2 regions of the Streptomyces sp. NPDC041068 genome follow, and region 1 is predicted to be linked to the other one. Evidence: riboswitches for the same ligand, from Rfam matches in the RefSeq annotation. Region 1 holds a riboswitch; the other holds the start of a gene.

Region 1 (6,922 bases):
CCGCCCCGAGGTCGTCCTCCTGGACGTGCACCTCCCGGGCGGCGGTGGCGTGGAAGTCCTGCGCCGCTGCTCGCCGTTGATGGCCGACGCGGAGAGCCCGGTGCGCTTCCTCGCGCTCTCGGTCTCCGACGCCGCCGAGGACGTCATCGGCGTCATCCGGGGCGGCGCCCGCGGCTATGTCACCAAGACCATCACCGGCACCGACCTGGTGGACTCCATCTTCCGTGTGCAGGAGGGCGACGCGGTCTTCTCGCCGCGCCTCGCGGGCTTCGTCCTCGACGCCTTCGCCTCCACCGACGCGCCTCCGGTCGACGAGGACCTGGACCGCCTCACCCAGCGCGAGCGCGAGGTGCTGCGGCTCATCGCGCGCGGATATGCGTACAAGGAGATCGCCAAGCAGCTCTTCATCTCCGTGAAGACCGTCGAGTCGCACGTGTCGGCGGTCCTGAGGAAGCTCCAGCTGTCCAACCGCCATGAGCTGACGCGGTGGGCGACGGCGCGACGGCTGGTCTGACCGGCCGCCGCACGGTCTGACCGGCCGCCGCACGGCAGCGGTGTGCGGCGCTAGCGGTGCGCGGCGCGGGGCGCCGTCCGGGACGGGCCCAGCTTCCGCAGGGCCCAGCGGTAGTGTCCCGCGGCCTTCGCGGCGCCGAGGAGGCCCGTCAGCCACAGGATCAGGCCGGTGCCCATGCCGAGCGCGACGTCGGTGTACGTCTCGCGGCCCGGTTCGGCGTACGCGGCCGCGGCGAAGGACGCCCACAGGCCGAGCGCGCACAGGGCGAGGGAGGACAGGAGCCAGAACAGGCTGAGGCCGGGCGAGCGCAGCCGGGCGTCGGACGCCGGATGACTGTCCAACGCGAGCCAGGCGTCGGTGAGTTCCCGTATCCGCCGGTCGCGGCGGATGCCGAGGACGACGCCGATCACCGAGGGGGCCAGCGCCGCGAGGCCGGCCACCGCGAGGACCGGGGCCAGCAGGAAGACGCTGGGGTCCTTGTCGTCGATGAACTTGATCGGCTGGGTCAGCAGCGCCCAGCCGATGACGCCGCCGACGCCGTACAGCCACAACAGCAGGAGCCGGTGCATCCCGAGGTGCCGCCTGCGCAACTCCCCGAGGGCACTCCCGCGGTCCGCGAGCAGCGTCTGCCGGTCCGGCCAGGTGCGCAGATGCGGGGGTGGCGGAGGCGGCGGCAGCGTACGGCTAGGCATGCCCCCGACACTACTGGTGGGCGTCGCGCCTGATCAGCGGTGGTCGGGTGCACCGGCTCACCGGTGGTCGAGTGCACCGGCTCATCGATCGGCGGCGCACCGGCTCACGCCACGCGGGTGGCCCCCGCGAACGGCATCTGGTCGATGGGTGCGAGCCGCACCGGCGCGCTCGGGTTCGGGGCGTGGATCATCTGGCCGTTGCCGACATAGAGGCCGACGTGGCTGATGCCGGAGTAGAAGAACACCAGGTCACCGGGGCGCAGTTCGGAGCGGGAGACCCGCTCGCCGGCGCCGATCTGGGCGTAGGTGGTGCGGGGCAGGGAGACCCCCGCCGAGCGGTAGGCGGCCTGCGTGAGCCCCGAGCAGTCGAAGGCGTTCGGGCCGGTGGCGCCCCATACGTAGGGGCTGCCGATGGCTTTGTACGCGTACGAGACGGCGGACGCGGCGCGGGCGTTGGGGGCCTTTGAAGGCGCGCCAAGGGCTGCGTCGCGGCCTGCCGAGCGGGCGGCCCTGTCGTCCTCGTCGTCGGCGATCCTGGCGCGCTCGTCGGCGGTGAGCCGGGACAGCAGCCGCTTCGCCTCGCCGAGCTTGTCGGTGACCGTCTTCTTGTGCTTGCGCAGCTCCGCCTGGCGCGCCCTGAGGGAGGCCAGGCGGTCGTCGGCCTCGCTGTGCAGTTGGTCGATCGAGCGGAGCTGCTTCTGTACGCCGCTGACGGCCGAGGCCTGGCGGCTGCCTGCCCGGTCGGCGAGCGCGGCGCGGTCCAGGAACTGCTCCGGGTCGGAGGAGAGCGCGAGTTGCACGGAGGGGTCGATGCCGCCCGCGCGGTACTGCGCCGCGGCGTACGAACCAAGGCCGTTGCGGGCGGAGTTGAGCTTCTCCGTCTTGCGGGCCGCCTCGTCGCGCAGCTCCCTGAGCGACTTCTCGGCCTTCTCCGCCTTCTCCTCCGCGCCGTTGTACTTCTCGGTGGCTATCTCCGCCTCGTGGTAGAGCGAGTCGACCTTGGACTTCACCTCGGCGGGGCTGAGCCGCGGTTCCGCGTGCCCCGTGCCGTCGAAGGCGGTCGCCGACGCGGCCCCCGCGAGGGCCAGGGTGGCTGCGGTGCGGGCCGTGCTCCCGCTGAGCGAGCGCTGTCTGGGCTTGCGGTGCGCTGCCACGAATCGGGCTCCTTACGTGTCCGGCGGCGGCCCGCACAGGGGGAGCGGGCCGCCGCCGGTTTTCTCGGCGGTGGTGGCCGACTGCCGTCCTGGGCGGGACGACGGTGGGGAGCCGGTCACCTGGTGGAGGACGCTAAACCTGACCGTCACGGGTTGGTGACGGATTGTGCGCAACTGGAAGAAGTGGACGGAACGGTGACCGAGCCCGACCGTGTCGATCACGGTGCGATGCCGCATTCGTGCACGTCAGTGACCGAGGGGGTGCTTATGGCACACCTGGTCCCGGAGTAGTGGTAAGGGGCCCCTGCTGTGCCCCTGGATCCCCCCGCTAGGCTCCGGCCTCATGGACGTACTCATCCATCTCTTCGTCGGCCTGCACATCATCGGCATCGCCTCGCTCCTGGGCGGCTTCCTGACCCAGATGAAGCAGATGGGCCAGGGCACGGCCCGCTTCGGCCCGGCGATGCTGCACGGTGCGTTGATCATGCTGGTCACCGGTGTGGCCCTGGTGGGCCTCAACCGGGCGGACGACAACACGGTCAACAACCTCAAGATCGGCATCAAGATGGCCGTGCTGATCGTGATCCTCGCGCTGGTCTATGTGAAGCGTGACGAGGAGAAGGTCGACAAGGGCCTGTTCGGCGCGGTCGGCCTGCTGACCACGGCGAACATCTTCATCGCGGTGCTGTGGACCTGAGTTCTCCACGCACTTGAGTCCTGCGCGGACTTGAGTTTTCCGCCTCTACGCGCGTGTGGCCCGCATCCTCCGGAGGATGCGGGCCACACGCGCGTAGAGGGTGGTTACGCGGGACGCACCACGCTGTGGATCGGCATGTAGTAGATCGACTCGACGCGGACGTTCGCGCCCGGCTTCGGGGCGTGGATCATCTTGCCGTTGCCGATGTAGATCCCCACGTGACTGATGTCGTCGTAGAAGAACACCAGGTCGCCCGGCTTCGCGTCGGCAGTCTTCACGGTCGTGCCGACCTTCACCTGGTCCCACGTGGTGCGCGGCAGGGAGATCCCCGCGGCCTTCCACGCGTCCTGGGTGAGCCCGGAGCAGTCGTAGGAGTCGGGTCCGGTGGCGCCCCAGACGTACGGCTTGCCGATCTGGGCCTCCGCGAAGTCGATGACCTTCGCGGCCTTGGCGGCGTAAGTGCCGTCCGTGCTCCCGGAGTCGGAGCCCGATCCCGATCCCGATCCGGAGCCGGTGTCGGAGCCCGAGCCCGAGCCGGTGCCCGAGTCCTGGCCCTCCTCCTGCTCCTTCTCCTTCTGGGCCGCCTCCTCCGCCTTGCGCTTGCGCTCCGCCTCGGCGGCCTGCTTGCGGGCCAGCTCCTCGGCCTTGCGCTTGGCCTCCCGCTCCTTCTTCCGCTCGATCGCCGCGAGTCTGGCCTTCTCCTCGGCGGTCAGCTCCGAAAGCAGCTCACGGGCCTCGCCCAGCTTCTTCTGGACGGTCTGCTTGCTCGTCCTGAGGTCGTCCCGAGAGTCGCTCAGCGTCTTGAGGCTCTTCGCCGCCTTCGTACGCTGCTTCGCCGCCGACACCTGCTGCGCCTGGTAGTCGTCGACCGCCTTCTTCTGGCGCTCGGTGAGCCGGTCCGACAGGTGGTTCTGGTCGAAGTAGCCCTGCGGGTCGTCGGCGAGCATCATCGTGGCCGTGTCCGAGACGGCGCCGGTGCGGTACTGCGCGGCGGCGAAGGAGCCGAGCTCCTGGCGCGCCTCGTTCAGCTTGTCGGTGCGCTTGGCCACGTCGTCGAGCAGGCGGTCGACCTTCTTGCGCTGCTTGTCGGTGCGTTCCTTGGCCGAGTTGTACTTCTGGGTGGCCACGCCCGCCTGGTGGTAGAGATCGTCGACCTTCTTCTGGACCTCTTCCAGGCTGGGCTTCGTCGGCGCGGAGGGCGCTGCCTGCGCGCTCTGCGACAGGAGGGCCACGGAGGTGAGGGCCGCCGTCGTGATGCCGATGGCGGGGGTCGTACGTATTCCGGCTGCCCGGGTCCGCGGCTTGCGGTGCGACGCCAAGGAGGCGACTCCTTCCGTAGACCGCCTACCGGGTTAGCTGTCGGGTTCGGGCGGATGGTCCGGAAGGTTGCCCTACAGTCCCGTACTTCGTACGGGACCGATTCACCCCAAGGTCTTGGTGGGTCCCCGGCTCCGAACGTGTCGGACTCGGCGGAGGCCACCCGTTCCCGGCGGGGTTCGCCGGTGGGGGACGAGCGGCCCGCCGGGCACGCTAGCCAACTCGTGTGCTCCGTGTGAAGGTTGATGTTCGATATGCCCGATACATTTTCGTGACTTTACGAGGCTCTTGATGCGGGCATGCCTCGCGGATGCCCCGTGAATGCGGAGGGTGATCGTCCGGGGGCGGGGCGTAGGCGAGGATCGCTTCGAGGGGAAGGTGGCCGGAACCCGGGGCGGGTTGTCAGTGGGGCCGCCTAGACTCGGGAGGCGATGAGCAGCCTCTTTGACGACAGCTTCCTGGCGGACCTCCAGCCCTCGAAGGGTACCGAGGAAGAGCCCCCGCCGCCGCCCGAGGACAGCGCCCCGGAGCCCATTCCGGACGACCTGTTCGACGGGAAGTTCGACGCGCCCATGTCCCGGGACACGCACTACCGCGACGGCGCCCCGCGCCCGGTCATCGACCCGGCGACGCTCCTCGACGGGCTGAACGAGAACCAGCGTGCGGCCGTCGTGCACGCGGGCTCCCCGCTGCTCATCGTCGCCGGCGCGGGCTCCGGCAAGACCCGCGTGCTCACCCACCGCATCGCGCACCTCCTCGCCGAGCGCGGTGTGCACCCCGGCCAGATCCTCGCGATCACCTTCACGAACAAGGCCGCGGGCGAGATGAAGGAGCGCGTCGAGCAGCTCGTGGGCCCGCGGGCGAACGCGATGTGGGTGTCGACCTTCCACAGCGCCTGCGTCCGCATCCTGCGCCGTGAGTACAAGAAGCTGGGCTTCACCTCCTCCTTCTCGATCTACGACGCCGCGGACTCCAAGCGCCTGATGGCCTTGGTCTGCCGCGATCTGGACCTCGACCCCAAGAAGTTCCCGCCGAAGTCCTTCAGCGCCAAGATCTCGAATCTGAAGAACGAGCTGATCGACGAGGAGGACTTCGCCGCCCAGGCCGCCGACGGCTTCGAGAAGACCCTCGCCCAGGCCTACGCGATGTACCAGTCCCGCCTCCGCGAGGCGAACGCCCTGGACTTCGACGACCTGATCATGACGACGGTCCACCTCCTGCGCGCCTTCCCGGACGTCGCCGAGCACTACCGCCGCCGCTTCCGCCACGTCATGGTCGACGAGTACCAGGACACCAACCACGCCCAGTACGCCCTGGTGCGCGAGCTGGTCGGCCCCTCCGGAGGCGAGGGTGACGACCCCGCCGAGCTGTGCGTCGTGGGTGACGCGGACCAGTCGATCTATGCCTTCCGCGGCGCCACCATCCGCAACATCCTCCAGTTCGAGGAGGACTACACCGACGCGACGACGATCCTCCTGGAGCAGAACTACCGTTCCACGCAGACGATCCTGAGCGCCGCGAACGCGGTCATCGAGCGGAACGAGAGCCGCCGCCCCAAGAACCTGTGGACCAACCAGGGCGCGGGCGCACGCATCACCGGGTACGTCGCCGACACCGAGCACGACGAGGCGCAGTTCGTCGCCGACGAGATCGACCGCCTCACGGACGCGGGCGACGCCAAGGCCGGCGACGTCGCGATCTTCTACCGCACGAACGCCCAGTCCCGTGTCTTCGAAGAGATCTTCATCCGCGTCGGCCTGCCCTACAAGGTCGTCGGCGGCGTCCGCTTCTACGAGCGCAAGGAAGTCCGCGACGTCCTCGCGTACCTGCGCGTTCTCGCCAATCCCGAGGACGCGGTCCCGCTGCGCCGCATCCTCAACGTACCCAAGAGGGGTATCGGCGACCGTGCGGAGGCGATGATCGACGCGCTCTCGCAGCGCGAGAAGATCTCCTTCCCGCAGGCCCTGCGCCGTGTCGACGAGGCGTATGGAATGGCGGCCCGCTCGACCAACGCCGTCAAGCGCTTCAACACGCTGATGGAGGAGCTGCGGACCATCGTCGAGTCGGGCGCGGGCCCGGCCGTCGTCCTGGAGGCCGTGCTCGAACGGACCGGCTATCTGGCCGAGTTGCAGGCCTCGACCGACCCGCAGGACGAGACCCGCATCGAGAACCTCCAGGAACTCGCCGCCGTGGCGCTGGAGTTCGAGCAGGGGAACGGCCGGGCGGAAGGCGATTCGGGCACCGAGGGGACCGCGGCGGGCGCAGAAGCCGCCGAAGCCGCCGAGGGCGCGGAGGCTGCGGAAGGTGGGGAAGGTGCGGAGACCGCGGAAGGCGCCGCTCCCGTCGGGTCGCTCTCCGACTTCCTGGAGCGTGTCGCCCTGGTCGCCGACTCCGACCAGATCCCGGACGAGGAGGACGACGGCTCCGGAGTCATCACTCTCATGACGCTGCACACCGCCAAGGGCCTCGAATTCCCCGTGGTGTTCCTGACCGGCATGGAGGACGGCGTCTTCCCGCACATGCGCTCCCTCGGGCAGGTCAAGGAGCT
Region 2 (6,922 bases), on a different contig from region 1:
CTCCACGAGCTGCAGCTGGCCCTCGACCTGCCCCACGATCTGCCCGCCGACGACCTCTCCCTCATCAGGTGGCACCTGGGCGAGGAGGCGGGCACGCGGCACGCCGAAGGCGAGGAGTGTCCGCTGCTCTCGGCCAGGGGACCGGCGGCGCGGATCGGGGGCGTACTGATCGGTGAACTGCAGCGGGGCGAGCGGGGCTGGTCCCTCACCGTCCGCCAGGAGGTGCACCCCGACGAGTTCGACGCCCTGCGCTCCCTCGTCGCGTGGCTCGCGGCCCGGACGACGACGGTCGGCACCGTCGGTCACCTGCGCTTCCTGGAGGACCACGTGCCCGACGTCCTGGTCGTGGAGTCCGGCTCGGCACGCCGGTTGCGTACGCGCGCGGAGGCCACGGAGAGCGACCTCCTGCCCGGCCCCTGGGCCTGACGCCCGTGACGTGACCGCTCAGCGCACCGTCCAGATCCAGCCGAGCGGGGCGAGACCGAGGGCGCGGGCCACCGAGCGGGAGGCCCGGTTGGCGGCCGTGGTGCTGTAGAAGAGCACCTCTTTGTCGCGACGCACGCGGTGGGACCAGGCGGCGGCCGCGGCCGGGGCGAGGCCGCGGCCGCGGAAGTCCGGGCGGGTCCAGATGCCGGCCTCCGCCGCGCGGGCGTTCGCGGCGGGGGTGTGGCAGATCGACACGGGCGCGCCGTCGTGCACGGCCATCGCCCACTCCCCCGCCGCCCCGGAGATCAGCTCCGCCCACTCGCCGGGCTGCCAGTTGTCGGGACGGGTCAACTGCCGTGCCGCGTCCCGCCCTTGGTCGTCCGAGAGCAGGAGGGGCAGGGGTGCGGCGGGGGCCGCGGCGAGCGGGTCCGGGAAGGTGAAGCAGGGGCCGCCCTCGACGGCGGCCGGTTCACCGGCCGCCGTCAGAGCGGAGGCCAGCCGCACGAGGACACCCGGGGGCTCGCCCGGCGCGTACGGCTCCCCGTCGACTCCGAAGCCGCCACCGTCGCTCGGCGGGGCGACGCCCTCCCCCAGCGCCAGCACCCGCGCTCGCGGCGACCAGGCAAGGACCGCCTGCACCGCCGGATCGGTCACCGTCGGCAGCCCGCCCTTCGCCACCGGCCCGAGGCCGTGGATGACCTCCACTTCGAGGGCGAGCAGCGCCCGTTCGTCCCGTTCCACCACGTCTCGCCCCATGACCCGAAGAGGTTACGCGGATCACGTACCGCCCGACACCACATTTCCTCGCCCCACGGAACGTACGTCCTGTACATTTTTTACAGAGACCGGACCGCCCCGCGACCGGAAGACGAAAGGCGTGCCATGAATCGTCCGTCCGCCCGTTACGTCCTGCCCGAGTTCACCGAACGCACCAGCTCGGGGACGAGGACCCTGGATCCGTACTCCAAGCTCCTCGAAGAGCGGATCGTCTTCCTCGGCACCCCCATCGACAACACCTCGGCGAACGACGTGATGGCCCAGTTCATGCACCTGGAGCACCTCGCGCCGGACCGCGACATCTCGCTCTACATCAACTCCCCCGGCGGCTCGTTCACCGCGATGACCGCGATCTACGACACGATGCGGTTCGTCACCTGCGACGTGGAGACGACCTGCCTCGGCCAGGCCGCGTCCACCGCCGCCGTGCTGCTCGCCGCCGGCACCCCCGGCAAGCGGTTCGCGCTGCCCGGCGCGCGTGTGCTGATCCATCAGCCCTCCGTCACCGAGCCGTTCCAGGGCCAGGCCAGCGACCTCGCGATCCAGGCCGACGAGATGCTGCGCAGCCGCCGGATGCTGGAGGAGATGCTCGTCAGGCACACGGGGCAGAGCCCCGAGCGGATCACCGCGGACATCGAGCGGGACAAGATCCTCGACGCGCAGGCGGCCCTGGAGTACGGACTCGTGGACCGGATCATCCCGAACCGCAAGACCTCGCTCGCCGCGCGCGACCCGAGGTGAGCCCTCGATGCTGCCGCCCGAACTCCCTCCCCTGCCGGCCCTGACCCGCGCCGAGGCCGACCTGATCGACCGCTATCTCGAGGTCGTCGACCTGGTCGGCAGGATCAACCCGGCGCGATCCGGGCACACGTACGGCGGACTGCGTGCCGCCCAGGCCCTGGTCGGCAGGGCGACCGCCCTGCGGGACGCGCTCACCCTCATGCACCAGCGGGGCGAGAGCGAGGTGCACGCCACCACGCTCGCCGAGGCCCTGCGCGTCCTCGACGGCGAGCGGCGGTCCCGGCGGGTCACCGTGCCGCCCCCGCCCGGCAGTTGACCCCCGCGCCGAGCGCCACGCACCCTCCACCGGAACGTCCCGGACCGCTTCGAAACGGACCAGAAGGGCTACTTCGGACGGCGTAGCGAGGCGTCCGCCGACGAGCCGTGGAGAGTTGCGCCAGGTGTGTACAGCGCGGGCGGAATAGCACATTCCGATGCTGGTCGAGCCATCGTCAGACCATCCCTCCGTAACCCCAATTCGTCGGTGTCCACCCGAACGGGTCAGTCGTGAGGAGCCTCACAAAACGCCGTTTCGGCTCGGTTTTTTCGCCCTTGTCGGGTCAAGATCCCTTCCGACGACAAGCCCCCGCCACAGCGGCGGGGCGGTCCGGGCGGACGCCGAGTCCTGCCGCCACCCGGATGACCGGTCGACATCGGTGCAACGGCAGGAGTGGAGGACCCAGGCATGACGGGCCCGTCCGGGAAGTCCGGACGACGCCCTTGGGGTGAAGCCGCAGAGCACGACGCGGCCGGGCATCTTCGCCTGCCCGAACCCGACAGGTCATCCTTCACAGGCGGCTGACGAAGGGTTGCGCATGACTGCGCTGAATCATGTTCCGTCGCTGCTCAGCAGGACCGGTGCCGCATCGGTCCTCACGCTCGCCGTCGTAGGCGGCACCGTCGTGGCCCCCGGGCTCGCGTCGGAGGCCGAGGCGGCCACACACGGGACGAAGGCGCTCAAGATCGCGGCGTCCAAGAAGGGCTCCCCGTACCGCTACGGCGCCGCGGGTCCCAACCGGTTCGACTGCTCGGGCCTGACGCTCTACTCCTTCAACAAGACGGGCAAGAAGCTGCCGCGCACCGCCGCCGCGCAGTACAACAAGACCAAGCACATCTCGAAGTCCCAGCGCACCAAGGGCGACCTGGTGTTCTTCCACTCCGGCCGGAACGTCTACCACGTCGGGATCTACGCGGGTAACAACAAGATCTGGCACGCCCCCAAGACGGGGACCGTGGTGCGTCTGGAGAAGATCTGGTCCAACAGCGTCTGGTACGGCCGGGTCCGCTGACCCCGCCGCGGTCGGTCCGGCGCGCGCCTCGCACCGTCAGGTGCCGGTGCGTGGAGCGCGCCGGCCGGGATACCCGTCCGGCATGTCCGACGACTTTTCCTGTACCGCTCGCAACGAAACGCCGTTGGAGCGCGCCGACCGCAACTTCGGGGAGCTGCTCCAGGAGCTGAGGGTGACGCAGACCGGGGTGCAGATCCTCTTCGCCTTCCTGCTCACCCTCGCCTTCACCCCGCGGTTCCCCTCGCTCGACGCCGTGCAGCGCGGCACCTACGTCACGACGCTGCTGCTCGCCGTGGTCGCGGCGGCGCTGTTCACGGCGCCCGCCGCGCTGCACCGCTCGCTCTTCCAGCAGCGCGCCAAGCCGCTCGTCGTGCAGGTGTCGTCCCGGCTCGCCGAGGTCGGTCTGCGGGTCCTGATGCTCGCGCTGTCCGGTTCGGTGCTGCTCGTCGTCGACGTGACGGCGGGGCGCGTCGAAGGGGTCGTCGCGGGCGCGGGGACGCTCCTGGTGTGCGTCGGGCTGTGGGGCGTACTGCCGCGCCTGGTCCGGCGGCCGGTGGCGCGCGCCGTCGCGGCGGCGCAGGAGGTGCCGGGTGTCATGCCATCAGGGGCTCGAGGAGGAGCACCAGGCCCAATGCGCCGAGAGCGGTGCCGGTGACGGCCTCGACGGCGCGGGCGGTGCGCGGCCTGCGCAGCCACCTGCCGAGCCGGTCCACGAGCAGCGCCACGACCGGGAACCAGAGCAGGGCCAGCGCCACCACGATCGACGCGAGCAGCAAGGTCCTGGGCATCGCGGGGCTGCCGTCGGGCACGAACTGAGGCAGCACGCTGAGGAAGGTGATCGACGCCTTGGGGTTCAGGGCGTTGGTCAGGAAACCCTCGCGCAGTCCGCCGCCCTGCGCCGCGGGTTCGCCCGCCGCCGCGGTGCGTGGCCGAGCCGCGGAGCGCAGCGCGCGGTAGGCGAGGACCAGCACATAGCCGGCGCCGATGAGTTGCAGCGCCCTGAAGAGCGCGGGCACGGCGGCCAGCACCGCGGCGACACCCGCGACCGCCAGCGCCGTGTGCACCAGGAGCCCGCCCGCGACGCCGACCGCACAGGCGACTCCGGCCCGCCGGGAGACCAGGGCGTTGCGTACGACGACGGTGAAGTCGGCGCCCGGCATGGCGACCATGCCCGCGGCGACCGAGGTGAAGGCGACCAGTTGTGCGTCCATGCGCCCAGCGTGCCCGGCCGAAGCCTTCAGCAGGTATGTGGAATATCCTGGGTCTGCCTTAAGCAGGCGTTTAGGGAGTGCAGGTGTTCAGGGAGCTTCCATGTACGACCCCACGCGTCTCGCCGCGCTCGTCGCGGTCTCCGAGGCCGGTTCGATCACCCGGGCCGCCGAGCGCCTCGGCTACACCGTGCCCGCGCTCTCCCAGCAACTCGCCAAGCTGGAGCGGGAGGCGGGCACCGCTCTTCTCGTACGTCACCACCGCGGGGCCCGGCTGACCGGCGCGGGGGAGCTGCTCGTGGGCCATGCCCGCCGGGTGCTCGACGAGATGGAGCGGGCGCGGCACGAGCTGGCGCGGCTCGCCGGGCTCTCGGGCGGGCGGCTGCGCGTCGCGACCTTCCCGACGGCCGGCATCCATCTGCTGCCGCCCGTCCTGAGCGCCTTCCGCAGGGCCCACCCGGACGTCGAGCTGACGGTGACGGGGCACGAACCGCCCTTCGGTGTCGCGGCCGTGGCGGCGGGCGAGGTCGATCTGGCCCTCACGCACACCTATGAGCCGGCGGACCCGGTGCCGCTGCCCGCCGCCGTGTCGGCCGAGCCGGTCCTGGTCGAGGAGCTGGTCCTGGTGACCCGGCCCGGCCACGCGCTCACCGGCGCGGCCTCGCGGCTGCCGCTCGCCGACCTCGCCGGGCAGCCGCTCATCAGCATGGCTCCGGACCATCCGCCCCGGCAGGCCGTGGAGCGGGCCCTCGCGCGGGCCGGTGCCGCGCCCGCGGTGCTCGTCGAGTCGCCCGGGTACGCGCTGGTCTGCGCCCTGGTCAGTGCGGGGCTCGGCGTCGCCGTGGTGCCCGAGATGGTGGCGCGCACCGCCGCGACCCCCGTCGGCACGCGGCTCCTGGAACCCGGCGATCTGCGGCGCACCATCTCCGTCGTGCACCGCACCGACGAGTCGAGCCCGGCGGCGGACTCCTTCCGGGCTCTGCTGCGCGGGGTCTTCGGGCGCTCGGCGAGTGCGGCCTGACCGGCGGCGGTCGGCGGGCAGCGAGCGGCGGTCGGCGAGCGATCCCCGACCGGTGGGCGGCGTCAGCGCGCGGGGTCGCGGTGTCTGCGCTGGACGCGCGCCGTCCACGGCAGTGCGATCCACACGGTCTTGCCGCCCTCGTCGGTGGGGCTGACCGAGAGCCTGCCGCCGCACTCGGCGGCCAGCCAGCGGATGATGACCATGCCCCGGCCGTTGTCCTGCTGGACCGCCGCGGGCAGCCGCTTGGGGTAGCGGGGGTGGCTGTCGGTGACGCCGATCCGCAGCTGCTCGTCCCGGTCGAGCTCGACGTCCACCGTGAAGGTCGGCGACTGTCCCAGGGTGTGCTGCACGGCGTTCGTGGCGAGTTCGGAGACGATCAGCCTGATGGTGTCGGCCACCTCGGTGTCGCCGGGCAGGCCCCATTCGGCGAGCACGCGCGAGACGTATTTCCGGGCCGCGGGGACCGAGGCAGGATCGCTCGGCAGAGTGACGGAGGCTTCCTGGTGGTCTGCCATGGCGACGCTGTCCCTTTCCCATCGGGACCGGTCTCCGACTCGTCGCGGATGACTCGAGGACAGTCCCGAACTGGTGCTTCGCGCCAGCCTGCCACTCCTTGGCCGGTCACGGGCGGCGATCCACCGAGATGTGCATATATCTGTCGCTCGAAGCGGTGAACTCTGCTACGGCAGACCGTATTTGGGCGAGAGACTGGTCCTTCCTCTACTGTCGCCTACTGCCCCCGCTCTGCCGCCGGGATCCCCGACGGCTTCATCCGGAAGGAGACGGGCATGCAGTACGGCCCCGCGGTGCGCCGCCGCCAGCTCGGTGCCGAACTGCGCGCGCTGCGCACCCACGCGGGACTCACCAGCAGCCAGGCCGCGGCCAAGGTCGGCTGGCACCAGTCGAAGGTGAGCCGGATCGAGACGGGTCGCAGCGGCGTCAAGGCCGCCGACGTACGGCTGCTGCTCGCGGCGTACGAGGTGAAGGACCCCCAACTCAGCGATCTGCTGGTCGCGTTCGCGGGCAGCGACGACCCGGGCGAGGGTCGCCACCACTGGTGGAAGGCGTACCGCGATCTCCTGCCCGCCACGTATCGCGACTTCATCAGCCTGGAATCCCAGGCGAGTTGGGTGCGCACGCTCGAAACCACCGTGGTGCCAGGGCTGTTGCAGACCCCCGAGTACGCGCGCGCGGTGACCAGGGCCGCGCTCGGCGGCCTGCCGGAGGAGCAGGTCGACGCCCTGGTGGAGGTCCGCCTGGCCCGCCAGGACGTGTTGCGCGCGGATCCTCCGCTGCGACTGAGCGTGATCCTGGACGAGGCGGTGCTGCGCCGCACGGTCGGCGGGGAGCAGGTCTTCGCGGGGCAGTTGACACGGTTACGAGAGGTGGCCCTGTTGCCGCATGTGCGGCTTCAGGTGCTG

Evidence for each region. Region 1 has a riboswitch for cyclic di-AMP ahead of AB0B50_RS18405 (NlpC/P60 family protein). Riboswitches for the same ligand answer to the same signal wherever they lie in the genome.
Region 2: linked by a shared signal. The riboswitch ahead of AB0B50_RS26935 (C40 family peptidase) and the one ahead of AB0B50_RS18405 (NlpC/P60 family protein) in region 1 are both predicted to bind cyclic di-AMP.

Annotation. Positions count from the first base shown of each region.
Region 1 covers NZ_JBEZCG010000007.1:279,210-286,131, reverse strand. Annotated here, with positions in the region: gene AB0B50_RS18425 (response regulator transcription factor) at 1-514, shown strand, start outside; gene AB0B50_RS18420 (hypothetical protein) at 565-1,206, opposite strand; gene AB0B50_RS18415 (NlpC/P60 family protein) at 1,311-2,360, opposite strand; gene AB0B50_RS18410 (hypothetical protein) at 2,704-3,057, shown strand; gene AB0B50_RS18405 (NlpC/P60 family protein) at 3,162-4,376, opposite strand; cyclic di-AMP (ydaO/yuaA leader) riboswitch at 4,383-4,539, opposite strand; gene AB0B50_RS18400 (ATP-dependent DNA helicase) at 4,806-6,922, shown strand, end outside.
Region 2 covers NZ_JBEZCG010000012.1:64,644-71,565, reverse strand. Annotated here, with positions in the region: gene AB0B50_RS26955 (hypothetical protein) at 1-426, shown strand, start outside; gene AB0B50_RS26950 (GNAT family N-acetyltransferase) at 445-1,182, opposite strand; gene AB0B50_RS26945 (ATP-dependent Clp protease proteolytic subunit) at 1,309-1,944, shown strand; gene AB0B50_RS26940 (hypothetical protein) at 1,952-2,260, shown strand; cyclic di-AMP (ydaO/yuaA leader) riboswitch at 2,619-2,795, shown strand; gene AB0B50_RS26935 (C40 family peptidase) at 2,799-3,272, shown strand; gene AB0B50_RS26930 (DUF6328 family protein) at 3,355-3,927, shown strand; gene AB0B50_RS26925 (LysE family translocator) at 3,866-4,483, opposite strand; gene AB0B50_RS26920 (LysR family transcriptional regulator) at 4,584-5,501, shown strand; gene AB0B50_RS26915 (ATP-binding protein) at 5,564-6,016, opposite strand; gene AB0B50_RS26910 (helix-turn-helix transcriptional regulator) at 6,290-6,922, shown strand, end outside.